One region of the Staphylococcus sp. 11262D007BW genome, then DNA from elsewhere that is predicted to be linked to it. Evidence: riboswitches for the same ligand, from Rfam matches in the RefSeq annotation. Region 1 holds a riboswitch; each other region holds the start of a gene.
The links. Region 1 has a riboswitch for S-adenosylmethionine ahead of metK (methionine adenosyltransferase). Riboswitches for the same ligand answer to the same signal wherever they lie in the genome.

Region 1 (8,061 bases):
AATGGTTGAGTTCAATGTATCCAGACATACCAATTTCAACCGATGCAAATCAAACCTTAACTACAGCGCATTACGACGAACTAAGACAACTTCAACAGAGTCAATTAGCATTTATTGAGGAACCGTTTTTAAATTTTGAAGATATCGACCAAAATCAAATGATGCCGCCGATAGCCATTGATGAAAAAGCAACAAACTTATCTCGTATAGAAGCACTTATTGATGATTATCCTATTAGTGTGGTGGTAATTAAGCCATTTCGTATAGGGGGTATTGATCGAGTGGTTGAGATAATACGTAAGCTCCAAAATGAAGGTATAAAAGTAGTTATTGGTGGGATGTATGAGCTTGGATTAAGTCGCTATTTTACCGCTTATTTAAGTCAGTTTGGAGATTATGCTGGAGATGTCACACCTCATGGTTACTATTTTAAAGATGATATCGTGAATCATGTGGGGAAACTTCAAAATGGCCGGTTGACATTTGATAAACCGTACGTGGATAAACAGCAATTAACATACCTTTTTTCGGTCTAAGTATCAGAGGGGAGACGTAAATGACCACGTCTCAGCCTCTTAATGAATAGAAAGATTATTGTGATTTATGTTTGTGTTCTTTTTTTAAAGGCACAGGGTCAAAGCCACCTTCATGAAATGGATGACATTTTAAAATGCGTTTTAATCCTAACCAACCGCCTTTAAGTACACCATGCACTTGGATAGCTTCTAATGTGTAGTTTGAACATGTTGGGTAGAATCGGCATGAAGGTGGCGTTAATGGAGAGATGACTTTTTGATAAAATCTAATCATTAGAATGAATACGCGTTTCAAATTAAAACTTCCTTTATAGCTTAGTTTTATCCTATTTTAACACGAATAGAAAGGAGATGATGTTTTGAGGTATCGAGATAAATATCAACAACAAGTAGAATTAACATATCGATCAGATGGAGATGAAAAAACAGGAAGTCATGTATTAGCACTGCCAATCTATCGTAATCAGCTCCTTTTTACTAAACATAAGCGAAGAGGTATTGAGTTTCCAGGTGGTAAATGTGAAGCGGGTGAAAAAAGTGAGCAAGGTCTTGAAAGGGAGTTATATGAAGAGACGGGGGCCTCTATTCAAGACGCTTATTACATAGCACAATATAGTGTCAATGGGACTCATAATCACTTTAATAAAGATGTGTATGTTGTGTTTGTTGACCGCATTGAATGCAAAGAGGATTATTTGGAAACGAATGGACCGATTTTATATCATACGGTTGAGGATATACCTGAAAAAGAAAAAAGTGAGTTGTTAAAGGATCGAGCCATATTACAATGTGTTGAAAGGATGATGGAGCTTGGCTTTTATCGATAAAAAACGAATGCCAGCTGAGTTACAACATCATGTCGTTGAAGAATGGACTTATCAAGTAGATCAATTAAAAGTAAAAGGCTTATGCGTTATACCAACCAAAAAAGTACGTCGTATTGTGATTTATTTACGCGGTGGAAAAGGTCATGTTGGAAGAGTAAGATTAGCGCGGTTATTACAATTTAAAGATGCGCATACCCTTGTCTTTGCGCCATACTATCGAGGAAGTAATGGTAGTGAGGGGCGTGATGACTTTGCAGGGAACGATTTAAAAGACGTGACTGAAGCTGTACGTTATTTAAAAGATCAGTATCCACAAGCCTATTTACATTTAATAGGGTTTTCACGTGGAGGAATCCAAGGGTTATTGACTTATCAAAAGGTACAAGCAGATAGTTATATCATTTGGGGTGGTGTTACAGACTTACATTTGATGTACGAAGAACGTGTTGATTTAAGGGGCATGTTACGTCGAATGGTAGGACATCCTAAAAAACAGATAGAAGCCTATCGTCAAAGAGATGCAATGAAGCAAATCGATGCCTCATCACCACCGATTTTAATTATACATGGACATCAAGATATTCAAGTGGGGATTCATCAATCCTATGCTTTGGAGCAACATTTAAGAGAACAAGATGTTTATTTTGAAACGTTATATCAACAACACGAAGGACATGTGCCACGACCTGATGCGATGGCTAAGGTGTTAGACTATATTTATCATTGGATGGATCGTATTGAGCAGTCGAGTGAGAAAGCATAATATTAAAAAATCGAGGGACCACTGCCCTCGATTTTTTAGTAGATAATGATTAACCTTTAAAACCGCCATTTTTTTCTAAATCGCTAGAGGCTTCACCAAATTTTTTGAAGTTCTCTTTAAAGCGAGAAATTAAATCATTAGCTTGTGCATCATATGCTTCTTTATCTGTCCATGCATTTTTAGGGTTTAAAATAGTAGTTGGTACATCTTCAACAGATGTAGGGATATTTAAACCAAATACGTCATCTTGTTCAAATGGAACGTCTTTAAGTTTACCACTAATAGCATCATTAACCATTTTACGTGTGTATTTTAACTGGATACGATTACCTTCTCCATATTTACCGCCAGTCCATCCTGTGTTTACAAGATAAACGTCTACTTCATGTTTATCAATTAACTCACCTAATAAATCAGCGTAGACATTCGCATTTAAAGGTAAGAATGGGGCACCAAAACATGTTGAGAATGAAGGTTGTGGTTCAGTGATACCACGTTCAGTACCTGCTAGTTTTGAAGTGAAACCACTTAAGAAATGATACATCGCTTGATCTTTCGTTAATTTTGAAATAGGTGGTAAAACACCAAATGCATCAGCTGTTAAGAAAATAATTGTGTTCGGATGAGATGCTTTTGATGGTAAAACGATATTATCGATATGATGAATCGGATAAGCTGCACGTGTGTTTTCAGTGTAACGGTTATCATCAAAATCGATATAACCATGTTCATCGACTACTAAATTTTCTAAAACAGTACCATAACGAATGGCGTTATAGATTTGTGGTTCTTTTGTAGCAGATAAGTTGATTGCTTTTGCATAACAGCCACCTTCAATATTGAAGACACCATTAGCGTTCCAACCGTGTTCATCGTCTCCGATTAACTTACGATCTGGATCAGCTGAAAGAGTTGTTTTTCCTGTTCCAGAAAGTCCGAAAAATAGTGCTACGTCACCTTTTTCACCAACATTCGCAGAGCAATGCATACTCATAATATCTTGTTGTGGTAATAAGTAATTCATGACAGAGAAGATTGATTTTTTCATTTCTCCTGCATATTCCGTACCACCAATTAATACGATTTTATGTTTGAAAGAGATAATGACAAATGTTTCAGAACGCGTACCATCTTTTTCAGGGTCTGCTTTAAAAGTAGGCGCTGAAACGATAGTAAAATCAGAGCGAATTTTTGAAGCTTCTTCTTTTGAGCTTGGTCTGATAAACATATTTTGTGCAAATAAATTATGCCATGCAAACTCATTAATGACAGTAAGTTTAAGTTGAGAATCTTTGTCGCTGCCTGCATAACCGTTAAATACAAACACTTCATCTTTTTGATCAAGATAATCAAGTACTTGATGATAAAGATTTAAAAACTTATCTTCTGAAATAGGTTGGTTAATTGAACCCCAGTCGATATCGTCTTTTACTTGTGGGTTGTCTACGATAAATTTGTCTTTAGGGGAACGACCAGTGTATTCACCAGTTTTGGCATTAATTGCGCCAAGCTCAGTTAATTCTGCTTCATCGCGTTTTAAAATTTTGTTGTAGAGTTCAGTTGTTGTAAGTTGAAAATGTGAAGTAGGCTTGTCAATAAGTGCGTCCATTTGTTTTGTATCAAATGACATGAAATATCCCTCCAGTAATTTTTCGGCGTCGATAATGTAAGCCTTTACACTAAAAGAGTATAACACATTAGAGAATTAATCTATACAGTTAAATGACATTTTAACTAGAAATAACGTGTACATTGAATGAATATGTATAAATGTACAAATTATAAGTATTTGAGATAGGTTGATTTATAATTAAAATGACAAGCTTGACAGCCTTAATAGGTTTTCGTGTAAGAAAATTGACATATTTAATTGAGGTATTGTAATATAAACAAAGTGGATTCTCTTATCCTGAGTGGTGGAGGGACATGGACCCTATGAAACCCAGCAACCTCTTTGAACAAAGAAAGGTGCCAAACCGTTTGCAGACACATAGTCTGAACGATAAGAGCGAATGGACGTTTTGAGCCTTCACTCTATCTTTGGTAGTGTTGAAAGGCTCTTTTTTATTTAGCTCAGATATAGAGAATGCTCGTAATACATTTTAAAGGAGTATGTTATGTCAAATAATAAACGTTTATTTACATCAGAATCAGTTACTGAAGGCCATCCAGATAAGATTGCAGACCAAATTTCTGATGCCATTTTAGATGCCATTTTAAATGGTGATCCCAATGCACGTGTTGCTTGCGAAACAACAGTTACAACAGGAATGGCGTTAATCTCTGGAGAAATTTCTACATCTACATATGTGGATATCCCAAAAGTCGTACGAGAGACTGTTAAAGAAATTGGATATACACGCGCTAAATATGGATATGATTTCAAAACGATGTCTGTATTAACTGCAATCGATGAACAATCTCCAGATATTGCACAAGGTGTTGATCGCGCACTAGAATATCGTGATGAAACAAGTGAAGAACAACTTAACACTGGTGCTGGAGACCAAGGATTAATGTTTGGTTATGCTACAAATGAAACAGATACATTTATGCCTTTACCTATAGATTTATCTCACAAATTAGCTAAACGCTTATCAGAAGTGCGTAAAGATGGCACTTTAGAGTATTTACGTCCTGATGGCAAAGTACAAGTTACAATTGAGTATGATGAGCAACATCAACCTCAACGCATTGACACGATTGTCGTATCATCACAACATCATGAAGAAATTGAATTAGAAAAGATTCAAAATGATATTAAAAAACATGTCATTTATCCAGTCATTGATTCAAAATTATTAGATGAAGAGACTAAATTCTTCATTAACCCTACTGGACGTTTTGTTATTGGTGGCCCACAAGGTGACGCCGGTTTAACAGGTCGAAAAATTATTGTTGATACGTACGGTGGTTATGCGCGTCACGGCGGCGGTGCATTCTCAGGTAAGGATCCTACAAAAGTAGACCGCTCTGGAGCTTATGCTGCACGTTATGTTGCTAAAAATATTGTAGCTGCTGGCATTGCAGATAAGTGTGAAGTGCAGTTAGCCTATGCGATTGGTGTAGCACAACCAGTATCTATTTCAATCGATACATTTGGTACAAGTTCAGTGAGTGAAGAAGCATTAATTGAAGCTGTACGTCAAAACTTTGATTTACGTCCTGCGGGCATTATTAAAATGTTGGATTTACAACGTCCAATTTATCGTCAAACTGCAGCATATGGACACTTCGGAAGAAATGATATTCAATTACCATGGGAAAATACAGATAAAGTAGAAGTACTAAAAGAAACTTTAAAATAAAACGGTGTATTTTTAGATTATCTATGGCTAATTTAATATTTATCTAATATAATGGTTTAAGTATAGATTAACGAGATAAAAGGAAGGTAATTTAAAAATGACACAATTTGGTCCAATGGAAATTGGCTTAATTGCAGCTATTGTTCTTGCAGTGATATTTTTACTGTTATTCATTGTTACATTGAATAGTAAAAAGAAAGCGCAATCGAAATATGCACAACAATTTGAAACAAAACAAGAAAAATTAAAGCACGAGCGCGATGAAGAAATAGAAAAAATCCGTATCGAAAAGAAAAAAGCCGATACAAAACATAAGCAAGAATTTGAATCAATGGTATCTTCCAAAGACCGTGAAATTGATGCGTTAAAATTATTTTCAAAAAATCGTAGTGAATATGTAACGGACATGCGTTTATTAGGGATTCGAGAGCGTTTAGTAGCAGAAAAACGTATTCGACCTGAAGATATGCACATTATGGCGAATATATTTTTACCGTCTAATGAATTTGAAGACATTACAAGAATTAGTCATCTTGTATTAACGCGTACGGGTTTATATATCATTGACTCAGAAGCATTAAAAGGACATGTCTATCAAGGCATCAGCCAACAACAATTTGCTGAAAACCCAATGATGGAACATGTATTTAACACATTGAATATTGATTCAACATCACCACAAACGATTGTTTTAGATGAAGATGACTCACATCAAGATAATGGTTTAGCAATAAAGGATTATACTGACCGTTTATCACAAGTAGAAGATGTAGCTGCTAAGTTACAAAGAGAGCTTCAGTTAAAATATACACCTGTCTCTATACTTTATTTTAATCCGAAGCATGAGGGTGATGTCACAATTTCAAATTATGCAAATCATACCTCTACTAAAATACTTGTAGGACCAGAGCAATTAAACGAATACTTTAATAAATTCGTTTTCCATGGCCGTATTCAGTATGATGTTGATGCGTTACAAGATATAATGGAAAAAATTGAATCGTTCAATTAACAATATGAACCTACTATTTCAGTGAATTGAAATAGTAGGTTTTTTAAGTTGGGCCACTATGAACAGTCGACTAGGTGAGGGATCTTTATATCTCAGACCTTATTAACATATGCTTGAGTAAGCTAGTTTAATTAGTTTATTAACAGTCAACTCTGTTTTAAAATATAACTATCATGTTACAAGGAGTGAAAATGATGCGTTACTCATTTTATAATGGCAATCCAATCCCTAAGATAGGGCTTGGCACATTTCGCGTTGCCAACGATGATAATGTTAAAAATGCAGTCAAACATGCTATCAAAAGTGGCTATCGTAGTATTGATACTGCAAAAATCTATCAAAATGAAGAAAAAGTTGGAGAAGGTATTAGAGAGGCCATTGAAGAAATGAATTTATCACGTGACGATATTTTCGTGACTTCTAAATTATGGTTAACTGACTATGGTCGTGAAAATGTAGAAGATGCGTATAATGCTTCCTTAAAACGTCTAGGATTAGATTATTTAGATCTTTATTTAGTGCACTGGCCAGGTTTAGATGAAGACGTAATGATTGATACATGGAAAGGTATGGAAGACTTATATCAATCAGGTAAAGTAAGCAATATTGGTGTAAGTAATTTTAATGTAGAACATTTAGATAAATTATTAAGCCAAGCCAAAATAAAACCTGTCATCAATCAAGTTGAATTTCATCCTTATTTAACACAAGAACGTTTAAAAGCATATCTAAAAGCACAAAAGATTCAAATGGAATCATGGTCTCCATTAATGAATGCGCGCATTTTAGAAGATGAAACTGTTAAAGCGATTGCTGAAGAAGTGGGTAAATCTCCTGCACAAGTAGTATTAAGATGGAATGTGCAACATGAGGTTGTCACAATTCCTAAATCAGTGACACCTTCTCGTATTGAAGAAAATATAGATGTCTTCAACTTTGAATTGTCTCAAGACCAAATGGAACGCTTAAATCAACTTAACGAAGATAAACATATTGGTCCTGACCCATTAACATTTAATGGTGAATAAGGTTGAATTAAAAAAGTCTCTTGCCTAGTGTTAAAAAACTAGACAAGAGACTTTCTATTTTACAGACTATATGCGACATAACAACAGCCAAAACAACCTACATATTGTATAATTATATAAGTTAACACGAGGGCATATTGCTTTTGTTTAATCAATTGGACAAGCTCTAATTGAAGCGTTGAAAAGGTAGTTAGTCCTCCTAAAAATCCAGTGATGAGAAATACATTTAACCATTGATGTTGAAGTATGATGCCACTAATAAACCCAATGAGACAAGCACCAAGGAGATTGGCAATTAATGTTCCGATAGGCATTCGAATGTTAACATATCGTTGTGATAATTCAGTGATTACCATTCGACAAAGTGCCCCAATGCCGCCACCTATCATAACAAACAAACTATGCATGACGTACCTCTCCTAACTTCATACCACTATAACAACTTAGAAGGCCTAAACATAAACTACCTAGAGCATAAAGCGATAAAATCATAAAATTTCCAGATGTAAATAACCCCACCAATTCAAATTGAAAGGTTGAAAAGGTGGTTAATGTTCCTAAAAGCCCCGTCGTTAAAAAAACTTTAT
Region 2 (8,061 bases), 240 kb from region 1:
CTTTTACTGCAAAATAAAATTGTTCATTTGTCAAAATGTCTTCATAAAAGCGTTCATTTTTATATGACATAATTAAGCTCCTTTACCATATCAACTTAATTTTGAATATAAACTAGTTTTCATCTTTCGTCAATGAATGGAGAATCATTATGACACTCTATTTAAATTTCTAAAGACCAGCTTTTTCTAAAAAGTCATGTTCATATTTATTCAATTCTGTTTCACTATTGACGTGCCAAATACCACCGAATCTAGATTGCACTTGTTCATCCTCATACCAATCACCATCATAATAAGAGAGTGGATACAACACCCCTTTTTGAACAAATTCCTTAATGGCGTTGAAGAATCGTTCATTATCACCATTTGCAAAATAACTATAAAATTTATGATAGTTACCATTTAACACAGGTTCTAATAACAACATACTTGTCGACCCATTCTGGCGATAATTTAGATCTATTGCATAAACGTCCCCTTTATCATCTACTAATAAGTCAAATCCTGCAATACCGATAAATCCCTCATCTACTGCGTTTTGCATGAGTTCTCTCCCGGCTTGAATGACTTTTTCCGGTACATCTTGGGCATTAATATTGCCATTATAAAATCCATACGCGTTCGTCAACTGTTTGGCTGAACCTATATATACGATCCCTTCTTCAGGATGACGTGCAAACTGGACACAATAATTGTCTACCGCTTCAATACAATCTTCAATAATGAGTGTCTGTGTGGCTTCTTTAGCGTGATAGATACGTGCTTTCGCTTTTGCTAAATCTTCCTCTGTATAACATATCATGACGCCATATCCCCCTGCTGTAGGCAATTCATCACCTGGTTTAATCACAACAGGTAAAGACCAATGTGCGATTTCACTTTCAAATGCATCTACACTGACAATTTGACGCTTTGGTAAATACTTACCATTTGTCCATTTAGAAATATTCGATTTATTATTCAATTGAACAAAAAGATCTTTATTAATAGCGTATTTATTATCAGCTACAATATCTTCCCCATGCACATATTGAAAATAGATGCGTTGATCTTCATCATTCACTAAAGTCTTTAATAATGTTTCATAACTTTCTTGATTATTAAAGGTGTATAAATTTTGCGGCACAGTTTGATCGACTAACTTAAATAATGTCTCTAACTTTGACGTAATACTTGCCTCATGCACAATCACTGGAAGATCTGAAATCAATAACTCCCGTCCAGTTAAAAAGTTAGATTGATGTTCATCCGGTTCAAGCCAAGGGTTAGACACATAAGAAGGACGCGACGTATACACTACATTTGAATCATACAGTTCACCCATCGTCATTTTCGGAGATGTCATCATCATTATAATTTCTCCTTTAACTTTTGATGGTGCGCTTGAATAGATGTCAATAATGCCTCGTCTTGAATTAATTCTGCCCCCATTGTTGCAATAATTTTAGCACCTTTTATCAACGCTTTATCTCCCATTGGACTCTGTGCTGCTTCTCGAAAACGATGGGTATGTCCTACTAAGCTTCTTGGCCCAATTTTAATATGTGGATGAATCGTGGGTACGACATGACTGACATTGCCTGTATCAGTAGACCCATATCCGAAGTCATCATGACTAACTTCTTCGCCTAAAGTGGTCGCATGCTTTTCGAACAATAAATCAAGTTGTGTATTACGAACAAATTCGTTCACCCCATTTTGAATAGGATCAAATTCATAACGACATCCTGTTTGAATTGCTGCACCTTTGGCAATTTGATGGACACGTTCAGTAAGTACATCTAACTCTTTACGAGACATTGCTCTCGTATAAAAACGAGCGTGTGTAAAATCTGGAATAATATTCGCCGCTTCTCCACCGTTTAAAATCACACCATGTACACGATCTGTTTGACGGATATGTTGTCTTAGTTGGCTGATGCCATTAAAAAAACTTAGCATAGCATCTAGTGCATTTCGCGCTTCATAAGCATTTTCCGACGCATGTGCACTTTTTCCAAAAAATTTAATGTCTAATACATCTACAGCTAATGTAGGAATGGTAGGATACGTTTCGTTGCCTGGATGCACCATTAATGCCACATCCACCTCATCAAATAGCCCCTCTTTAACATAAGACGCTTTGGCGCTGCCATTTTCTCCACCTTCTTCAGCAGGGCAACCAAAGACGACCACTCGACCTCCAATCTCATCAATCACTTGTTTTAATGCTATAGCTGCCAACACACTAGCTGTCCCAATAATATTATGACCACACGCATGCCCTAACCCAGGTAACGCATCGTATTCCGCTAAATAGCTAATTGTCGGACCTTCTTTAGAGGATTCATATTCTGCAATAAATCCTGTTGCATGCCCGGCAATATCTTTTGTAACTTCAAATTGATGACTTTTTAAGTGGTCGATTAATAATCGTGATGCAAATAATTCTTCATTGCCGACTTCAGGTCGTTCATGTATTTGATGACTCATATCAATATATGTGAGTCGATGATTATCAATATAGTCTAAAATATGTTGTTGTGTTGTAACCATTCTCTTCTCCCCTTCCAAATAAAAAAAGTTACCAAACCGTAAACTCAATCACCTGTTATATCAAGTGTGATGAGATAAGGTTGATAACATCTTGTCGTTATTTATCTTTCAGCATTCAACGCTGTTGGATTTAGCACCTTTATCGTATGTCGATGAGGTTGCGGGGTTTCGTAGGGCCAAGTCCCTCCACCACTCTTGATAAATTTTTATTAAGTTATTAAACAGTTTAACCGATTTAACACGATTTGTCATTCAATATTCTAAATTTTCATATATCTATTAATAAATCAGAGTTAAATACTCATCTTTAAGATGTTTTATCTAGACTAAAATATGTTAAAATGAAATTAAAAGATATAGGAGGTTGATTTGAATGCCTAAAATGAACGTTGAAAGTTTTAACTTAGATCATACAAAAGTTGTTGCACCATTTATCCGCCTTGCAGGTAAAATGGAAGGATTAAATGGCGATGAAATTTATAAATATGATATTCGCTTTAAACAACCTAACAAAGAACATATGGAAATGCCGGGACTTCATTCTTTAGAACACTTAATGGCTGAAAACATTCGCAACCATACTGACAAAGTAGTAGATTTAAGTCCAATGGGTTGTCAAACTGGATTCTACGTATCATTCATTAACCATGATAACTACGATGATGTGCTAGATATTGTAGAAAAAACATTAAACGATGTACTTAATGCATCAGAAGTACCAGCATGCAACGAAGTACAATGTGGCTGGGCAGCATCACATTCTTTAGAAGGTGCAAAAGAGATTGCTCAAAGTTTTTTAGATCATCGCGATCAATGGCATGATATTTATGGTAATGGCAAATAACTCTACACCATGATAAATATTCAATAAAATAACCCTTGAGTTCCATAACCTAGTGTGAACTCAAGGGCTATTTTTATAATTTACGAATGATTGCCATTAAGACAAATTGCATTGGTATTCTAGCGTATAGCACTGATTTCGGTAAATGTTTGTCACCTAATGGGAGCTGTTTACGCGCCATATAAATGTTTGCTGGTAAAACTGCCCATAAAAAGGCGATTATCCCATGTTTAAACATATATGAAGGGCGTTTAAACACTAAAACTAACCCAATCATCATTTCAAATACCCCTGTGACAAGTACCGCTGTTTTACGAAGCGGCAAATAGTGCGGGACGATACGACGAAATTGTCGTTCTCTTGTGAAATGTAAAATACCAATCATACCAAAGGCAAGACCCATTACAATTCTTAATAAACGCTTCATTTTACCATCCTTTTTATTCTGTAATGACTTTATAAATTAAATCTGGAGATGTTGTCGTATCTTGAATCGCAATATTATCGTACAATTTTTGCTTTACATCTTCAACATTTTCGCGATTAGCATAAATCGTTAACAAACTTTCTCCTTCAGACACAGTGTCTCCCACTTTTTTATGCAATTTAAGGCCGACCGCTAAATCAATTTGATCTTCTTTCGTTTGACGACCTGCGCCCAACATCATAGAAGCAATGCCAATCTCATTAGCAACAATCTCTGACACGACACCTGATTTTTTTGCTGGTAACTCAATTTGATATTGTGCTTGAGGTAAACGTGTAGGATCATCAACTACAGAAGCATCGCCGCCTTGAATGTCTAAAAATGTTTTAAACTTTTCAAGCGCTTTACCATTATCGATCACTTCCTGTAATTTTTGACGTGCCTCATCTAATGTCTCTGCCTTTTGAGCCAAAACGACCATCTGAGCTCCTAATGTAAGTACAAGTTCTGTTAAATCTTCTGGTCCTTCACCTTTTAATGTATCTATTGCTTCTTTTAATTCAAGTGCATTCCCAATAGCATAGCCTAAAGGTTGACTCATATCCGAAATAATTGCCATTGTCTGACGACCCACTTGGTTACCAATTTGAACCATTGCATGCGCCAAGGCTTCCGCTTCCTCTACGGTTTTCATAAATGCACCATTGCCTGTTTTAACATCTAGCACAATGGCGTCCGCACCCGCTGCAATTTTTTTACTCATAATTGAAGAAGCAATGAGTGGGATTGAATTCACAGTCCCTGTCACATCTCTCAAGGCATAAATCTTTTTATCCGCAGGTGTTAAATTACCTGTTTGTCCGATAACTGCGATTTGGTGTTCGTTCACATTTTGGATAAATGATTCATCTGATAATTCGACGTGAAATCCTTCTACAGCTTCTAATTTATCAATTGTACCACCTGTGTGACCTAATCCTCGACCACTCATTTTAGCAACTGGTACACCTAGTGATGCAACTAGCGGCGCTAATACAAGTGTTGTTGTATCACCAACACCCCCAGTTGAGTGCTTATCCACTTTGATGCCTTTAATATTCGATAAATCAATTTGATCACCAGACTCGACCATTGCCATTGTTAAAGCAGCACGTTCTTCGTCGTTCATATCTTGGAAGAAAATCGCCATCGCAAGACTCGACATTTGATAATCAGGAATATCACCATTAGTATAGCCTTCAACCACAAAACGAATTTCCTCTTCTGTTAAAGCATAGCCATCTCTTTTTTTGGAAATAATATCTACCATTCTCATAGCTGTCCCTCTTTTCTAATACTTATTTATTCCTCAACTATTCACCTATATTATACCTATTTATGAAACAATGGTAAATTTATAATGCTTTAAACAGTGTCTCCTTTTAGTACCGCTTCTTAAGGTTTTCGTCGACATTTAAAGGGTCATCTGTTATCTTTAGATTAATGACAATATCTATTGTTAAAAGGAGAGATTTCTATGACTCAAGGGACACCTCATATTCAACCAAATGGGACAAAAATTGCAAAAACGGTTTTAATGCCTGGGGATCCATTACGCGCTAAATATATCGCGGATAACTATTTAGAAAATGTTGAACAGTTTAATGAAGTACGTAACATGTTCGGTTATACAGGTACATATAAAGGCAAAGAAGTATCAGTAATGGGCTCAGGTATGGGTATTCCAAGTATTGGTATTTATTCTTATGAGCTATACAACTTTTTCGGTGTAGAAACGATTATTCGCATTGGCTCTTGTGGTGCAATGCAGGAAGATGTCAATTTATATGACATTATTATTGCACAAGGCGCTTCAACAAATTCAAATTACGTTGATCAATATCAAATTCCAGGTCATTTTGCACCCCTAGCTGACTTTGATTTAATCGTACAAGCTAAAAATAAAGCTGATGATATCGGTGCACGTACACACGTAGGTAATGTATTATCTTCTGACACATTCTACAACGCAGACCCAGATTTCAACCAAAAATGGATCGACATGGGTATTTTAGGTGTCGAAATGGAATCTGCAGGCTTATATTTAAATGCCATCAAAGCAGGTAAAAAAGCTTTAGGTATATTTACTGTAAGTGACCACTTACTTCGCGATGAAGCAACAACAGCTGAAGAACGTCAAAACTCATTTACACAAATGATGGAAGTCGCTTTAGAAATCGCTGAATAAACATAGAAAAACGAGTAGCAAGTTCAATGCATGGTACTGCTACTCGTTTTTTTATGTCTAAATGGTTTTATTTTGATCTGAATCTGAGAAAAAGCGTTGCTCCTCATCAGTTGGCTTTGCCCAAGTGGTTTTCCACATTTTATCTCTATTATTCGCAAATAATCGATAACCTATATTTCGAACCGGACTAGGTACGAGCCACATTAATGCAGCTAGCCATTGAAACTTTTTCAATTTAAAAATGAGCTTGATAATCGCTTTTGATTCAAAATATAAATGGTCACCTTCCTGAAGCACCACACTATTATATGAATCTACTTCAGGGTAGTCCTTACGCAACTGATCACCAGCTGCACTTTTTAACGGAATAAACTCATAATTTCTCGGTAAGCCATTGCGAATAAGCCATATTGCGTAATTATAACAATAGATGCAATGATCATCATAATAAATAATTGGCATATCCATCCTCCTTAAACAGCTTTCTTATCTTTACCCTGTTTAAAAAGTTTCAAAATCACGTTATGTGAATATTATTCCAACGCCTCTTGTTGTTGGAAGTAACGTTTTTCTTCTTTTGAGAGCTTAATAATTTTAAAGCCAATAAAGCCATAAATGATTGAAATAATTGGCACCACCATATTCAGAATAGCAAATGGTGCGTACTGAGCTACTGAAACACCTAGTGTTGTAGCAATAAACACACCACAAGTATTCCAAGGTACAAATACAGACGTTAATGTTCCGCCATCCTCAAGTGCTCTAGATAAGTTCTTAGGATGTAGTCCCTTATCAATAAACGTAGACACGTACATACGTGATGGCACAATGATTGAGATGTATTGTTCAGAACATGTAACGTTCGTACCGATACAAGACACAATAACAGATGCAATTAAAGAACCTGTGCTCTTAGCAAACTTCAACACTACATTGATAAGTGCCTTTAACATGCCAGAATATTCTAACAATCCACCAAATGTCATTGCTACTAAAGTTAAAGAAATGGTATAGAACATAGACTCTAACCCACCACGATTAAAGAGTTCATCAATCGTTTCATTGCCTGAATCGATTTCATATCCTGTCTGCAAGGCTGTAACAGCATCTAATAATGAATCACCTTGGAAGAAAATTTGAGTGAAAAAGCCAAGGACCACCCCTATTACTATTGCTGGAATAGCGGGCACTTTTAACGCTACAATGACAATAACAATAACCGGTACAATTAATAATAGCGGCGAAATCGTAAATGAGTCATCGATCGCATTCATAATGGTGTCAATGCGTTCCTGATTTAAATTGTTACTACCATATATCTGACCTAAAATGAAAAATGCAATTAAACTAATAATCAAACCTGGAATGGTTGTAAAAAACATGTGTTTAATATGTTCAAATAAATCTACATTTGTTAGGCCTGAAGCAAGGTTAGTAGTATCTGATAACGGACTCATTTTATCCCCAAAATAAGAACCCGATATTACTGCTCCAGCGACCATTCCTGGCGATAACCCCATACTAATACCAATCCCCATCGAAGCTACACCAATTGTGGCCATTGTAGACCAACTACTTCCAATTGCCAATGCTACAATCCCACAGATTAACACGACAACCGCTAAAAAATAAGTAGGTGAAATTAACTTCAAACCGTAATAAATCATCGCTGCAACAACACCACTACCTATCCATGCACCGATAATGAGTCCAACCAACATAATAATGACAATGGCTGGTAGCGCATGTCTAATCCCCTTATACATCATCTCTTCAACTTCATCCCATTTGTATCCGTGAAGTAGCGTAATGATAATCGCTGCAGATGTACCAATTAATAACGGTATATGTGGTGCTACCTGTAAAACCACGACCGTATATAGCATCGTACCTATCATAATCGCTAATGTTAATAGTGCATACCAAACATTGATTTCCTTCTTCTCACGAGTTTTACTTTTCAATAATGTGCACTCCCTTTGTTTAAAGTGTAATGTAAACGATTACATTTATATTACTATGTATCTA
Region 3 (8,061 bases), 850 kb from region 1:
ACGAAATCCACCTATGAAGTCATCCTTCGAAATGAGCATGCTATAAAATCGATAAAGTGGGTATATATTAAAAAAGTATCTAATTATTGAAAACTTTGCTATATTTATATTAATTAAATTTAGGAGGTAGCTTATGATTAAATTTTATCAATACCGACAATGCACAACATGTAAAAAAGCGGCTCAATTTTTATCAGAGTACGGTGTGAGTTATGAACCTATCGACATTGTGCAACACACACCTACTAAAGAAGAATTTGCGAAGATTGTAGAAGATTCTGGTATTGAAATTAAAAAATTATTCAATACACATGGTGCTAAATATCGCGAATTAAATTTAAAAGATAAGTTAAAAGATATGTCTGACGATGAAAAACTAGAATTATTGGCATCTGACGGTATGTTAGTGAAACGTCCATTAGCCATTTCTGGTGATAAAGTGACTGTAGGGTTTAAAGAGGACGTTTATAAAGATACTTGGGTTCGTTAAAATAGTTGATAGAATTCAAGCGATATGTCATCATTAATATGTAATTAAAAATAGGAGGGGATTCACGTGGCAGTGCCAAATGAATTTAAGTATTCAAAAGAACATGAATGGGTTAAAGTTGACGGAAATGTTGCTTTAATCGGTATTACAGACTTCGCACAAAGCGAATTAGGAGATATCGTTTTCGTTGAACTTCCAGAAGTAGACGACGAAGTTTCAGAAGGTGAAACTTTCGGTAGCGTTGAATCTGTAAAAACTGTATCTGAATTATATTCTCCACTTACAGGTAAAGTTGTGGAAGTAAATGAAGATTTAGAAGATGAACCGGAAGCAGTCAATGAATCACCATATGAAAAAGCATGGATGGTTAAAATTGAACTTAGTGATGAAAGTGAGTTAGACGCATTAATGGATGCTTCAGCTTACGAAGACATGATTGGTGAATAATACTTATTTTTTATTGAGACTCCTTGGTAACTTGTTTATCCGGGAGTTTTTTGGTATCAATTTTACTCTCAGACTATTTAGAAGGTGAAGACTATGGCGATCATAAATAAAGTAATTGTTGTAGAAGGTAAATCTGATAAAAAAAGGGTAAAAGAAGTGTTAAACGAACCGGTTGATATTATATGTACACATGGCACAATGAGCATCGAGAAAATGGACAATATGCTAGAGTCATTATATGATAAGCAAGTCTATATACTCGTAGATGCTGATACAGAAGGACGCCACATTCGTAAGTGGTTTTCAAAATATTTGAGCGAACGTATTGATATATTTGTGGATTCTACTTACACTGAAGTGGCGCGTTGTCCTCGTGATTACCTCTCAAATGTGTTAGGACGTTTTGGATTTAACGTGAAAAACGATTTTTATGTCAAAGGAAAGTATGGATATCATGAATGTTTCAGAGCAATTGAACAATATATCTAAAAATAAAGATGAACCTGTACATCTTATATTTGGTTATACACCGATGTGCGGGACGTGTAAAATGTCTGAGCGTATGTTAGACATTGCGAATGACATTGTAAATTTGCCTTTAGTGAAAATAGATTTAAATTTTCATCCGGACTTTAGTCAAGATTATGAGATTCAATCAGTGCCTATTTTACTGATTATGAATTATGATCAAGAAGTTAAACGCATTTACGCGTTTCAGTCTGTCCCCTTTTTATTAGAAAATTTAAAAAAGGCGATTGACGAATCAACGTGATGATGATAATATAATAGACAATTAAATATTCAGAAAACTCTTATCAAGAGTGGTGGAGGGATGTGCCCTAAGAAGCCCGGCAACCGTCAAACGTGAAATGGTGCCAATTCACATAAAGTTTTTTTGGACTTTTGAAGATGAGAGAAGCGACGTTGATACAATGCTTTCTCTTTTATTCAAAAGAGAAAGCATTTTTTGATTTAAATCGTCAATCGTCGTTAAGATGAACTCATTTTATTTCGGGAGTAAGTTTGTTAGGGGGATATAGTGTTATGATTGAGCTTAAAAATTTAGTTAAGCAATATACTTCGAAGTCTAAAAAAGTAACAGCTGTCGATCAAGTTGATTTAAACATCGATACTGGAACAATTTTCGGAATAATCGGATTTTCGGGAGCTGGAAAAAGTACGTTAGTGCGTTTATTGAATTATCTGGAAGCACCAACATCTGGTGACGTTATTATTGGTGGTGATCATATTGGTCAATTAACCAAAGCGGCATTAAGGAAAAAACGCCAAAAAGTAAGTATGATTTTTCAGCATTTCAACTTACTTTGGTCTCGTACCGTATTAGATAACATTAAGTTTCCTCTTGAAGTGGCAGGTGTACCTAAGCGTGAAGCTAAAACTAAGGCACTTCATTTAATTGAAAGAGTAGGATTAGAGGGAAGGGAGAATGCTTACCCATCTGAGTTATCTGGAGGACAAAAGCAAAGAGTTGGTATTGCTAGAGCGTTAGCAAATGACCCAGAAGTCTTGTTATGTGACGAAGCGACGAGTGCCTTAGATCCACAAACGACAGATGAAATTTTAGATTTGCTAGTGGAGCTCAAAAAAGAAAAGAACTTAACCATCGTTGTCATTACCCATGAGATGAATGTCATTCGACGTATTTGCGATGAGGTAGCAGTGATGGAACAAGGGCGAGTGATTGAACAAGGAGAGGTCTCTGAAGTCTTTCAAAACCCTAAACACAAGGTTACTAAACGTTTTGTTCGAGAAGATTTAGAACCTTCAAATGATGAAGACGACATCACTAGTACTATCCCGCTAGAAAAGGATGATATGTTAGTCAAGTTCATTTTCTCAGGGGAACATACGACAGAACCTGTCATTTCGTACATTACGCGCACACATCAAATTGCTGCAAATATTCTTGAAGGAAATATCAAAAACACAAAAACTGGCGCAGTTGGTTTTTTACTTGTACATATTACAGCCATCTCACAAGATCAATTTAAGGCATTGGAAGAAGATTTAAGTACGAAAAATATTGCTGTGGAGGTGGTCCGTCATGGGTAAGAGCTTTAGTGAGATTATCCAAGAAATGATTACAATGCCTAATGTCCAATGGGAGGAAGTATGGACCGCTACATATGAAACGCTCTATATGACGGTAGTATCGACCTTATTTTCATTTGTATTAGGTTTGATTTTAGGGATTATCTTGTTTTTAACTTCAAAAAGTAAATCTAAAATAGGACGTATTTTCTACGGCATCGTTTCATTTTTTGTAAACCTATTTCGTGCCATTCCGTTCATTATTTTGATTTTACTATTAATTCCTTTTACAAGTTTAATTTTAGGTACGATTAGTGGTCCAACGGGTGCCTTACCCGCGTTAATTATAGGAGCATCACCATTCTATGGTCGTTTAGTAGAGATTGCATTAAAAGAAATTGATAAAGGTGTCATTGAAGCTGCGCGTTCCATGGGCGCTAATACTTGGGTGATTGTATTAAAGGTATTAATTCCGGAATCTTCACCAGCGCTAGTTTCTGGTATTACAGTAACTGCGATTGCACTTGTTGGTTCTACTGCCATTGCAGGGGTTATCGGTGCAGGTGGTCTTGGAAACTTAGCATATCTCACAGGATTTACACGTAACCAAAATGACGTCATTTTAATTTCTACCATTTTGATTTTAATTATTGTTTTTATCATTCAATTCTTAGGGGATTGGATTACAAATAAAATTGATAAAAGATAACTGATTATAAAGGGGGAAGATCAATATGAAAAGAGTTTTATCGTTAGTAGTTATTTTAACATTAGGGATTGTCCTTGCAGCTTGTGGCAATGATTCTAAAGGTGAAAAAGGAGATACAAGTGATGCAAACGGCGGTAATGGTGAGGATAAAAAAATCGTTGTCGGTGCTTCACCAGCGCCACATGCTGAAATTTTAGAAGAAGCTAAGCCGATTTTAGAAAAAGAAGGATATGATTTAGAAATTAAAACAATTAATGATTATACTACACCTAACAAATTATTAGATGCGGGAGAATTAGATGCTAACTTCTTCCAACACACACCATATCTTGAAACTGAAAAGAAAGATAAAGGCTACAAAATTGAATCAGCAGGCGATGTACATTTGGAACCAATGGCTGTTTACTCTCAAAAATATGATAGCTTAAAAGACTTACCAGACAATGCAGAAGTCTTTGTTTCAAACAATCCAGCTGAGCAAGGTCGTTTCTTAAAGTTTTTCGTAGATGAAGGTCTCGTTACAATTAAAGATGGTGTTGATATTAAAGATGCAACATTTGACGACATTAAAGAGAATAAAAAGAACATTAAATTTAACGATGATCAAGCAGCTGAATTCTTACCAAAAACATATCAAAATAAAGAAGGAGATGCGGTTATCTTAAACTCAAACTTTGCAATTGAACAAGGCTTAAATCCACAAAAAGATTCTATTGCAGTAGAGGATGCTAAAGATAATCCATACGCTAATTTAATTGCCGTTCAAGAAGGTCATAAAGATGATGAAAAAATTAAAGCATTAGTAAAAGCACTTCAATCTGATGATATTAAAAACTTTATTGAAGACAAATACAAAGGTGCAGTAGTACCAGCAGAATAATAATTAACTGAAAGATGGGCATACGATGTAAGAGATATAGCGCACTAGAACAATCTGATTAAACGCTAGTTAGACTTTTACATCGTAGCTCGTCTTTTTACATATCAAGGGGGACATAGTATGAAAAGAAAAGTGTTGCTATTTGGAACGACATTAATTGCTTTGTTAGTTGTGTTATCAGCTTGCAATCAAAATGAATCAGCAGATAGTTCAGAAGATAAAAAAATAGTAGTAGCTGCTACACCCACACCACATGGAGAAGTCGCTAAAAAGGCAGGCGAACTTTTAAAGGACAAAGGCTATGAAGTGGAAGTGCGTGAAGTGAATGATTACAAAATACCTAATAAATTATTAGATGAAGGCGATGTTGATGCCAATATGTTCCAACATGTACCATACTTAGAAGCGGAGAAAGCGTCACATGGTTACAAAGTGGAAGAGGTTGGAAAAGTATTGACGACACCAATGGGCGTCTATAGTAAAAAATACGATAGCTTAAAAGAGTTACCTAAAGGTGCAAAAATTTATATTTCAAACAATCCTGCAGAAGAAGGCCGTTTTTTATCCTTTTTTGTTAAAGAAGGCTTAATCAAAATTAAAGATGGGGTTAAGATTGAAGATGCGAAATTAGATGACATTGTTGAAAATAAAAAAGATTTACAATTTGATAATCAACAAGGCGCAGAATTTTTACCTAAGACATATAATAATGGAGAAGGCGACGCAGTCATTATGAATTCTAATTATGCCATTGATAATGGTTTGAAACCACTAAAGGATTCTATCGCAGTAGAGGATGAATCATCACCGTTTGCTAATATTTTAGCAGTACAAGAAGGACATAAAAACGATCAAAAGTATCAAGATTTCCTCGAAGCGTTACAATCTAAAGAAATACAAGACTATATCAATGAAGAGTTTGATGGGGCGGTCATTCCAGCTAAATAACGACCAACGTGATATAAAAAATGAGCGGTAAAGAAGAGGGAGACATATAATGCTCTGGGAAACCGATTAACGGTGTCCCAAAAGCAGGATTTTCGGCAGAAAGTTCACGATTCGCCAAAATTTGAAAAACAATTTTAGCTCGTCGTTCGCTTCTGCTCAAATCCTGAACGCTTTTGTCCCAACCTCCTACTTTACCGCTCATTTTAGTTGATTATTTATCGCTAAGTTACGCTTCAGTATATTTACCAAGTATATGGCTGACAAGGAAGCCAACCACGAGTGTAATAATGGAAATAATCCAAGATAACCCAGTAGTTGGTAACCCAGGAAATACTGAGAAAAGCGACCCAATGACTAAACCTAGAATCGCAGCATAAGTTAAGTACGTATACTTGCTTAGTAAAAATTTGATTAACTTACTAGCAACTAAAAATCCACATATCACGCCTAAACCAACCAAGATAATAACCGGTAAAGCTGAGAAGTTTAAGCGTACAATTTCTGAAATTGCAAAAGTAACGGTTCCGTAAACACCAAATAATAGTAAAACAAAAGAACCAGATACACCTGGTAATAACATCGCACTCGATGCACAGATACCTGCAATGAAGTATTTAACCATCATACCTACCGACATATCAATCGTACTTGGTTTAGCTTCCGAATGACCTCCAGAAATGAGCGATAGTATTACTAATACTACGATAGCGATCACAACCACAAGCCAGTGTTTGGCCGTGTAAGTTTGTTTAAAATGAGAAATTCTTAATAGAAACGGAATAAGTCCGAGTATTAAACCGGTAAAGAAAAACATAGTTGGGACTTCATGTTCAGCGAGTAAATAATTAATTACGCTACTTAATATCCCAAGTGCTAATCCCATTCCAATCACAATTGGAAGTAAAAACATAATACTTTTTTTGAAATGCTTAGAAAATATACCACTTACTGACGTAATAAAATCATCATAAATACCTAAGAGTAAAGCGATTGTCCCGCCACTTACACCGGGAACTAGGTCACTTGAGCCCATCGCAAAGCCTTTAATGATATTTTTAAATTTAAATTGAGACATGGAATATAGTTCCTTTCGATTTAATGTTCTTTTTAGTGTCCATTATCATACCATAATATTGCCTAAATGTTTTCAATTTAATCATAAGACTTTAGACCTAATGAGAACAACGTCCTTGTTATTATCAATACTTAGCTATGAAATTAAGATAAATTATATTCAAAATAAGCGAAAACTATAAACGGTAGTGGTTTATAAATCCCATTATTTTGGTTATAATGAGGCATGGAGTATAAAAGTAACCCTTTTTGACGTTACATTAAAATTATTATAAACTAAGGTATGGAATTAAACATAAACTTGGAGGGAATCATAATGCCATCAACATTAGAAATTAAAGACTTACATGTGTCTATTGACGATAAAGAGATATTAAAAGGTGTTAATTTAACAATTAATACAGGTGAGATTCACGCAATCATGGGACCTAACGGTACTGGTAAATCAACATTATCATCAGCAATCATGGGTCACCCAGCATATGAAGTAACAAAAGGTGAAGTATTATTAGACGGCGTGAACGTTTTAGAATTAGAAGTAGATGAACGTGCAAAAGCAGGTTTATTCTTAGCAATGCAATATCCATCAGAAATTAGTGGTGTAACAAACGCAGACTTCATGCGTTCAGCAATCAATGCACAACGTGAAGAAGGTCAAGAAGTTAACTTAATGCAATACATTAAACAATTAGATAAGCAAATGGACTTCTTAGAAATGGATAAAGATATGGCTCAACGTTACCTTAACGAAGGTTTCTCTGGCGGTGAGAAAAAACGTAACGAAATTTTACAATTAATGATGTTAGAGCCTAAATTCGCAATTTTAGACGAAATTGACTCTGGTCTTGATATCGACGCATTAAAAGTTGTATCAAAAGGTATCAACGAAATGCGCGGAGACGAATTCGGTTCATTAATCATTACGCACTATCAACGTTTATTAAACTACATTACACCTGATCAAGTACATGTAATGTACAACGGTATTATCGTTAAATCTGGCGGTGCAGAATTAGCGAAACGTTTAGAAGAAGAAGGTTACGAATGGGTTAAAGAAGAATACGAAGCAACAAATGCGTAATCACCATCATCAATAGGAGGAAATAGGTATGACTACTGAAACATTAAAAATTTCTGAAACTCAACTTACTGACTATTCACAAGCCCATCAAGAACCTTCATGGATGACATCTTTAAGAAAAGATGCGCTTAAACAAATTGAGTCTTTAGAAATGCCAAAACCAGATAAAACAAAAATCACAAAATGGGATTTTGATTCATTTAAACAACATGAAACAACTGGCTCTGAGTTCAATAGCTTAGATGAATTACCACACGAAATTGACCGTATTATTAATGTGGATGATACAGAGAACTTAATTATTCAACATAATAATACGCTAGCTTATACTCAAGTTAATGAGTCAGCTAAAAAAGACGGTGTGATCATTGAACACATCA
Region 4 (8,061 bases), 400 kb from region 1:
TGGGTAAATGTGAAAGACGGATTGGAAATGACGATTGCGATATTACCGTCAATTTTATCAATTGGATTTATAGGATTACTACTCGCAAATTATACGCCAATTATTGATTGGGTGAGTTATATCTTTTATCCATTTGTATATATTTTTCCAATTCCAGATCAAGCTTTATTGGCTAAAGCTTCGGCTATTTCAGTTATTGAGATGTTTTTACCATCATTACTTGTGGCTCAAGCGGCTATTCAAGTTAAATTTGTGGTCGCGATTACGAGTGTCTCAGCAATCATTTTCTTCTCGGCATTGGTGCCATGTATTTTAGCAACAGAAATTAAAATACCAATTTGGAAATTGATTGTGATTTGGTTCATTCGTGTCGCAATAACATTATTAATTGCTATACCACTTAGTTTATTATTATTTTAATCGAAGGAGCGATGTGAGATGTCTAGAGAAATTAAAGCTAAAAAAGGGTTAGAAATTGAATGTAAAGGATGGGAACAAGAAGCGGTTCTAAGAATGTTATACAATAACTTAGATCCAGAAGTAGCAGAACATCCTGATAAACTTGTCGTTTACGGCGGAATTGGTAAAGCGGCACGTAACTGGGAAGCGTTTGATGCCATTGTGGATACGTTACGTCGTTTAGAAGATGATGAAACAATGCTTGTGCAATCTGGTAAACCAGTTGCGGTATTTAAAACACACAAAGAAGCACCACGTGTATTATTATCTAACTCTGTCTTAGTACCAAAGTGGGCAAATTGGGAACACTTTAATGAACTAGATAAAAAAGGATTAATGATGTACGGTCAAATGACAGCTGGTAGTTGGATTTATATTGGTTCACAAGGTATTGTGCAAGGTACATACGAAACATTTGCAGAACTTGCTAACCAACATTTTGATGGTTCATTAAAAGGAACAATTACATTAACTGCTGGTTTAGGTGGTATGGGAGGTGCTCAACCACTTGCTGTAACGATGAACGAAGGTGTTGTAATCGGTGTAGACGTTGACCCTTCAAGAATTGAAAAACGTATCGAGACTCGTTACTGTGACATCATTACACACTCACTTGATGAAGCGTTAGAAAAAGCTGAAGAAGCTAAAAATAAAGGGGAAGCATTAGCGATTGGTTTAGTAGGTAATGCTGCAGAAGTACATCACGAAATCATTAAACGTGATTTCAAAATTGATATTGTAACAGACCAAACGTCAGCACACGACCCATTAAATGGTTATGTTCCTGAAGGTTATTCTTTAGAAGAAGCTGACAAATTACGTGAAGACAATCCAGAAGAATATGTGAAGTTATCAAAAGCATCAATGAAAAAACATGTTGATGCGATGTTACAACTTCAACAAAAAGGTGCGATTGCATTTGACTATGGTAATAACATTCGTCAAGTTGCTTTCGATGAAGGTTTAGAAAATGCGTTTGATTTCCCTGGTTTCGTACCAGCATATATTCGCCCATTATTCTGTGAAGGTAAAGGACCATTCCGTTTTGCGGCATTATCAGGTGATCCAAAAGACATCGAGCGTGCTGATGAATTAATGCGTGAACTATTCCCAGAAGATGAAAAGTTAAATCGTTGGTTAGATATGGCGTCTGAAAAAATCTCATTCCAAGGTTTACCATCACGTATTGCATGGTTAGGTTATGGCGACCGCGCTAAAATGGGTGTAGCACTTAACGAATTAGTACGTAAAGGTGAAATTTCAGCACCAATCGTTATTGGTCGAGATCATTTAGATTCTGGATCAGTGGCGTCACCAAACCGTGAAACAGAATCAATGAAAGATGGTTCTGACGCTGTAGGTGACTGGGCTATCTTAAACGCATTAGTGAATACAGCAGCAGGTGGCTCATGGATTTCTGTACACCATGGTGGTGGTGTAGGTATGGGTTACTCACTTCATGCTGGTATGGTTGTCGTTGCAGATGGTACAGATCGTGCAAAAGAAAGATTACAACGTGTATTAACGACAGATCCGGGTATGGGTGTAGTAAGACATGCTGATGCAGGTTATGAGACAGCGATTGAAACGGCAAAAGAAAAAGGTGTCGATATTCCAATGATTACAGGTAAAGGTGATGAAAAATAATGAATGATTTATTGATTCAAAATATTAAAGAGTTAGTTTTACCCAAATCCACAGATCGCCCATTAAAAGGGGATGAGTTGGATGAATTAAATATTGTTGAGAATGGAACAGTAGTCGTAAAAGATGGAAAAATTGTTTATTCTGGTCCATATACAGACGAATATGAAGCAAAAGAAACAATTGATGCTTCTGACAAAGTCGTGTCTCCTGCGTTAGTTGATGCACACACGCACCTTGTCCACGGTGGTTCACGTGAACACGAAATGAGCTTAAAACGCCAAGGGGTATCTTATTTAGAAATTCTTGAACAAGGCGGAGGCATTTTATCAACAGTAGAATCCACTCGTAAAGCAAGTGAAGATGAGTTATTTGAAAAAGCTGAACATGATTTACTAACAATGATTCATCATGGTGTCCTTGCAGTTGAAAGTAAGAGTGGTTACGGCTTAAATAAAGAAAATGAACTTAAACAATTACGTGTGTCACGTCGATTACAAGACAAATATAATTTAGATATGCGTCATACTTTCCTAGGGCCACACGCTGTACCTAAAGAAGCAGAATCAAACGAACAATTTTTACAAGATATGATTGATTTATTACCAGAAGTAAAAGAATATGCAGACTTTGCGGATATCTTCTGTGAAACAGGTGTATTTTCAATAGAAGAATCGAAATGCTATATGGAAGCTGCTAAAGAACAAGGATTCCAACTTAAAATTCACGCTGATGAAATCGATCCTTTAGGTGGCTTAGGTTTAGCAATTGATGAAAATGCGATTTCTGCAGATCACTTAGTGGCATCTAGTGACGAAGACAAAAAGAAATTAGATTCATCTAATACAGTAGCTGTACTATTACCAGGAACAACATTCTATCTAGGTAAAGAATCTTATGCAGATGCAAGAGGCATGTTAGACAACAATGGTGCCATTGCATTGGCAACAGACTTCAACCCAGGTAGCTGTGTAACAAACAATTTACAAATGGTAATGGCGATTGCAGCACTTAAATTAAAATTATCACCAAATGAGATTTGGAACGCGGTCACTGTTAATGCAGCGAAAGCAATTGATGTCGATGCAGGTACAATTAATGAAGGTGACAAAGCGAACATTGTTGTATGGCATGCACCAAACCATGAATATATTCCTTACCACTATGGTATTAATCATGCTGAAAAAGTAATTAAAGATGGTAAAGTGATTGTTAATCGCGACTTATCACTTTCATAAGTCTTAGAAGAACTATAATAATAGGTTGAGGCACAAGTGCTCATGCTTGATGCCTCAATCTTTTTTTATGCGTAGCTTGTCAAACAAGTAAAGACATCCTACACTAAAGGTATATTAAAATAATTTGAATAGTATGACAAAAGGGGAGTGGATGATAATGGCAGATTTAACTGAGCAACTTAAAAATTGGCGTCGTGAATTTCATCAAACACCTGAAACTTCCATGAATGAATATCATACGACGACTAAGCTAAAAGGTATTTTAAATGATTATGATATTAATATTTTAGATGCACCTTTAGAAACTGGATTTATCGCAGAGATTGGTCAAGGGGAGAACATGGTCGCCGTTCGTACAGATATTGATGCTTTACCGATACAAGAGGCAACGGATTTATCATTTAAATCACACAATGAGGGTGACATGCATGCTTGTGGACATGATATACATATGGCGTCAATTCTTGGTACCGCAATACGCTTAAAAGCACAGGAAGAACGATTGAACGGACGCGTGCGTTTTATTTTTCAACCAGCGGAAGAAATCGGTTATGGTGCCGTTAAATTAGCAGAAACAGGTTTATTAGACGGGGCTAAAGCGATTATTGGTTTTCATAATGATCCGGATTTAAAAGTGGGTGAATGGCGCGCAAAATCAGGCCATATGACCTCCAATGTAGACCGTTTTACAATTAATATTGAAGGTGTAGGGGCACATGCTGCAATGCCACAGGATGGCAACGATCCACAAGTGGTCGTAGCACAATTGGTTTCAGGATTACAAACCATTGTGAGCCGTAATATTGCACCATATGAAGAAGCGGTAGTTACCATTGGTCGTATTGAAAGCGGTCATACATGGAATGTTATACCGCAATCAGCTGTTTTAGAAGGGACAGTTCGGTCATTTGAGGCCGGTGTAAGAGATAAAATCGAAGCACGTATGGAACGTATTTGTAATGGGATAGCCCAACAATATAATGTAGACGTTCAATTGAATTATCAACGCATTACACAATCAGTCGAAAATGACGCAGATTTGCAAGAAATGGCAATAGATGTCGCGAAATCAGTGGGTTATAATGCTGAAGTACTACCACGTGCGCTAGCTATTGGTGAAGATTTTTCAGGGTATCAGAGCGTAGCACCTATTCACTTTGCGATGATTGGTTCAGAAAGTGACTATGCTTTACATCATCCAAAATTTAATCCCGATGAAGCGATATTAGATAAAGTGCCAGATTACTTTGTAACATTCGTAAATCGTTTATTAGAAGATGCTTAAAGTGTTTGACGCATTGCATGTTTTAGTGTAATGTTTGAATAGTATAATCAAATACTTCATATCAAGAGAAGTGGAGGGACTGGCCCGTTGATACTTCGGCAACATGATAAGCGTGTGCCAATTCCAGAAGTAATCATTATTTTAAAGGATGGTTACTGAAGATAAGAAGTGATATAAACCGAGATGCGAATTGAGGTCTTAACTTTTTAGAATGGAATGGTAACGCATTAATCTAAGAAGTAATTGATCTCAATTTTTTTATAAGGAGTCATTTCATGTCAGTTCAGAGCGAGAAAGAAAAAGGTCATGCATGGGGGTTAATTCCCTTAATCGTATTTATAGGTATTTTTTTAGGAGCAGGGATTATTACACAAGATTTTACGTTTATGCCGTTAAACGTAGCAGCAATTATTGGCGTTATTGTGGCTTTATTACTTAAACCAAAAACAAAATTTACAGATAAAGTGGAAGTATTTGCTAAAAGTGCAGGGCACCCTAATATCGTATTGATGATGTTAATTTTTATTTTAGCAGGTGCCTTTTCTCAAACAGCTGAAGCGATGGGTGGCGTCACATCTATCGTAAATTTAGGATTATCATTTATCCCTCAAAACTTTTTAATTGTGGGTATCTTTTTAATTTGTATGTTTATTTCGATCTCTATGGGGACTTCTGTTGGTACTGTAGCAGCGATTGCACCAGTAGGCTTTGGTATTAGCCAAGCAACTGACATCCCATCTGCATTAACAATGGCCACAGTAGTAGGTGGTGCGATGTTTGGCGATAATTTATCAATGATTTCAGATACAACCATTGCTGCGGTTAGAACACAACAAACAAAAATGAGCGACAAGTTTAAAGTGAATTTTCGAATTGTCATCCCAGGTGCGATTGTGACAATGGTGATTTTATGGTTTTTAACATTTAATAACCATATGGACACAGCTAAAAGTTATGACTTTGATATTATTAAAGTCATTCCGTATTTACTCGTTTTAATTTTAGCGATTATTGGTATTAATGTTATCTTAGTATTGCTGGGCGGTATTTTCTTATCCGGTTTAATTGGCTTATTGAAGCATGATTTTAATTTAGCCGAATTTTTAAAAGCGGCTTCAGAAGGTATTATTGGTATGGAAGATATTGCCATCATTGCTTTGTTAATTGGCGGTATGATTGGTTTAGTTGAATATTACGGTGGCGTAACATGGCTGCTGAATTTTGTTAAAAATCGTATTCAAACTCGTCGTGGTGCGGAACTTGGTATTGCGGGATTAGTCAGTGTAGCAGATATTTCGACTGCAAATAATACCATTTCAATATTAATGACTGGCCCTCTTGCGAAAGATATAGCAGAAGAGTACGATATTGATCCGAGAAAGTCGGCAAGTATTTTAGATATTTATGGTAGTGCATTTCAAGGGTTTATTCCGTATAGTCCTCAATTAATTGCGGCTGCGGGTGTTGCAGGCCTTTCGCCAGTTATGCTGTTACCTTATTCAATATATCCAATTATCCTTGCAATATGTGGTTTGGTCGCAATATTTTTTAACCTTCCTAAGTTAAAACGCTCAAATCAAAAGACCGATAACGTTAAATCATAAAGGATCTATGTGAATGTGCGCCAATAAATAATACGCTTGTACTGCCAAATGACTAGATTTTGCGATACAATAGTTATAACAACTTTTGTAAAGAACTGAGGTGAATACATTGCAACCTATGGATAACGAATGGGTAGAAATTAATATTGTTCGATTAATGAAGGCAGCTCCTTCTCAAGTATATAATGCATGGCTAGAGCCGGCTTATTTAAAAACGTGGTTTATGACTACGCCTAGAACAAATCAAACAGCGCATAGTGACATGAGCGAAGGTGGCCACTACAAAATTGTTGATCAAAGAAATCATAAAGAAATTGTTATTACTGGAACTTATGCTTCATTAATACCAGATTTTGAAATTATTAAAACCATTCAAATGCCGGAATTAAGTGACGAAGTGGATCAAATTGAAGTACACTTTGAAGAAAGAAGTCCTGGCATTACTGAAATGAACTTTACTTATAGAGGCGTTATACGTAAAGAGCGACGTTTAACTAACCTAGAGTATAAACAAAAGAAAAAAGAATATCATGACCATACCGCTCATGGATTTGAATTGATGTTTGATCGATTACAACATCAACTTGAATCGAGCGAAGAAGAGGTTTAAAAAATAAGGTGTTTCAATGATAGAATGCAGAACATGCATGCTACAATGAAACACCTTTTTTAACATGATAAAACATTATTTTGGAACCCTCTTAATGGCAGACTAGCGTGATAAATATCAATATGGCTAGTTGCAAGTTTTTGAATCAATAAACCGAAAGTCTTAGGTTCTGTAGTGACTTTTAAAACATGATTTGAAAAGCTATATTGAATCTCTCTATCTTTAAAGCTATTTAAGACATCAATCACTTTATCTTTAATAAATAGATCACTTAAGCCATCAATCAAAATGTCAAAATGCTTCTCAAAGCTATTGAATTTTGAAGAAGATAACATTTTGCGCTCATGTTTCGTTAATATGATTTGATTAAAAATGAAATTATGAAAGCTTAAAAAACTAATTAAGTAAGGTAGTGCTTTTTTAGGCAAATCAACGCGTAATAAATAATATGTTTGAACTTTAATAAATTCAGCATTGAAATGAAATTGTGATTTAAGTTGAGCAAGTAATTTAAGTATTTTTCGGCGTGTAAAAAAATGAGCAGCTTGGTCAATATGTAACGTATAGGATTCTAATTTATCAATAATCATTATAATTCCTCATCTTAAATTTTTGTTATATATATCTTATCACTAAGTACTAAAAAAAGCAGTAGGTCTTAAGATCGAAATACCAATAAAGTGTGGACAATTGCGTTCAGGGTTCGATGTAATACCTAGGGACAAGCGAAAATTGTTTTTTAATTTTTGCGCGTCACGTAGTATTATCGAGAACCCTGCAATTGGGAACCGGATTAAACAAAGTGCGGAGTGCTGCGGTCAGAACTCGAGCAAAATCGAGCGCTGAACTCAAACCGTTCTTTGGTTTTAGTGAAGCGTCTCATTTTGTTGAGAGTTTTGCAGCACGTAGCCGGATTATAAACAAAGTGTGGACAATTACGTGCACTTCGAACGCAGAGAGTTAGTGCACGTTATGCATGCGAGCGAATAGCGAGCAGGCGAACCTCAATTAACTTCGAACGCAGAGAGTTAGTGCCCGTTATGCATGCGAGCGAATAGCGAGCAGGCGAACCTCAATTAACTTCGAACGCAGAGAGTTAGTGCCCGTTATGCATGCGAGCGAATAGCGAGCAGGCGAACCTCAATTAACTTCGAACGCAGAGAGTTAGTGCACGTTATGCATGCGAATGAAGATGAGCAGGCGAACCTCGATTAACTTCGA

Region 2: another riboswitch for S-adenosylmethionine. It lies ahead of ACEE93_RS07180 (M20 family metallopeptidase); the one in region 1 lies ahead of metK (methionine adenosyltransferase).
Region 3: another riboswitch for S-adenosylmethionine. It lies ahead of ACEE93_RS01800 (methionine ABC transporter ATP-binding protein); the one in region 1 lies ahead of metK (methionine adenosyltransferase).
Region 4: another riboswitch for S-adenosylmethionine. It lies ahead of ACEE93_RS08080 (Na+/H+ antiporter NhaC family protein); the one in region 1 lies ahead of metK (methionine adenosyltransferase).

What each region holds. Positions count from the first base shown of each region.
Region 1 is NZ_JBPWPJ010000001.1:1,202,909-1,210,969, reverse strand. It holds gene menC (o-succinylbenzoate synthase) at 1-536, shown strand, start outside; gene yidD (membrane protein insertion efficiency factor YidD) at 592-831, opposite strand; gene ytkD (RNA deprotection pyrophosphohydrolase) at 896-1,363, shown strand; gene ACEE93_RS05850 (alpha/beta hydrolase family protein) at 1,347-2,126, shown strand; gene pckA (phosphoenolpyruvate carboxykinase (ATP)) at 2,176-3,756, opposite strand; SAM riboswitch class I at 4,028-4,135, shown strand; gene metK (methionine adenosyltransferase) at 4,244-5,434, shown strand; gene ACEE93_RS05835 (NERD domain-containing protein) at 5,532-6,446, shown strand; gene ACEE93_RS05830 (aldo/keto reductase) at 6,638-7,474, shown strand; gene ACEE93_RS05825 (fluoride efflux transporter FluC) at 7,534-7,881, opposite strand; gene crcB (fluoride efflux transporter CrcB) at 7,874-8,061, opposite strand, start outside.
Region 2 is NZ_JBPWPJ010000001.1:1,442,579-1,450,639, forward strand. It holds gene ACEE93_RS07170 (DUF2750 domain-containing protein) at 1-70, opposite strand, end outside; gene ldmS (L-aspartate--L-methionine ligase LdmS) at 170-1,348, opposite strand; gene ACEE93_RS07180 (M20 family metallopeptidase) at 1,351-2,535, opposite strand; SAM riboswitch class I at 2,634-2,740, opposite strand; gene ACEE93_RS07185 (S-ribosylhomocysteine lyase) at 2,909-3,379, shown strand; gene ACEE93_RS07190 (DoxX family protein) at 3,453-3,806, opposite strand; gene ACEE93_RS07195 (pyrimidine-nucleoside phosphorylase) at 3,820-5,121, opposite strand; gene deoD (purine-nucleoside phosphorylase) at 5,323-6,033, shown strand; gene ACEE93_RS07205 (thiol-disulfide oxidoreductase DCC family protein) at 6,091-6,495, opposite strand; gene nhaC (Na+/H+ antiporter NhaC) at 6,567-7,931, opposite strand.
Region 3 is NZ_JBPWPJ010000001.1:348,705-356,765, forward strand. It holds gene ACEE93_RS01780 (arsenate reductase family protein) at 134-490, shown strand; gene gcvH (glycine cleavage system protein GcvH) at 557-937, shown strand; gene ACEE93_RS01790 (toprim domain-containing protein) at 1,031-1,426, shown strand; gene ACEE93_RS01795 (thioredoxin family protein) at 1,392-1,709, shown strand; SAM riboswitch class I at 1,747-1,853, shown strand; gene ACEE93_RS01800 (methionine ABC transporter ATP-binding protein) at 1,982-3,010, shown strand; gene ACEE93_RS01805 (methionine ABC transporter permease) at 3,003-3,698, shown strand; gene ACEE93_RS01810 (MetQ/NlpA family ABC transporter substrate-binding protein) at 3,724-4,578, shown strand; gene ACEE93_RS01815 (MetQ/NlpA family ABC transporter substrate-binding protein) at 4,699-5,526, shown strand; gene ACEE93_RS01820 (hypothetical protein) at 5,519-5,686, opposite strand; gene ACEE93_RS01825 (DUF368 domain-containing protein) at 5,753-6,601, opposite strand; gene sufC (Fe-S cluster assembly ATPase SufC) at 6,917-7,681, shown strand; gene sufD (Fe-S cluster assembly protein SufD) at 7,710-8,061, shown strand, end outside.
Region 4 is NZ_JBPWPJ010000001.1:1,601,106-1,609,166, reverse strand. It holds gene ACEE93_RS08100 (YjiH family protein) at 1-420, shown strand, start outside; gene hutU (urocanate hydratase) at 439-2,106, shown strand; gene hutI (imidazolonepropionase) at 2,106-3,341, shown strand; gene ACEE93_RS08085 (amidohydrolase) at 3,499-4,626, shown strand; SAM riboswitch class I at 4,682-4,794, shown strand; gene ACEE93_RS08080 (Na+/H+ antiporter NhaC family protein) at 4,902-6,230, shown strand; gene ACEE93_RS08075 (SRPBCC family protein) at 6,349-6,840, shown strand; gene ACEE93_RS08070 (hypothetical protein) at 6,900-7,430, opposite strand.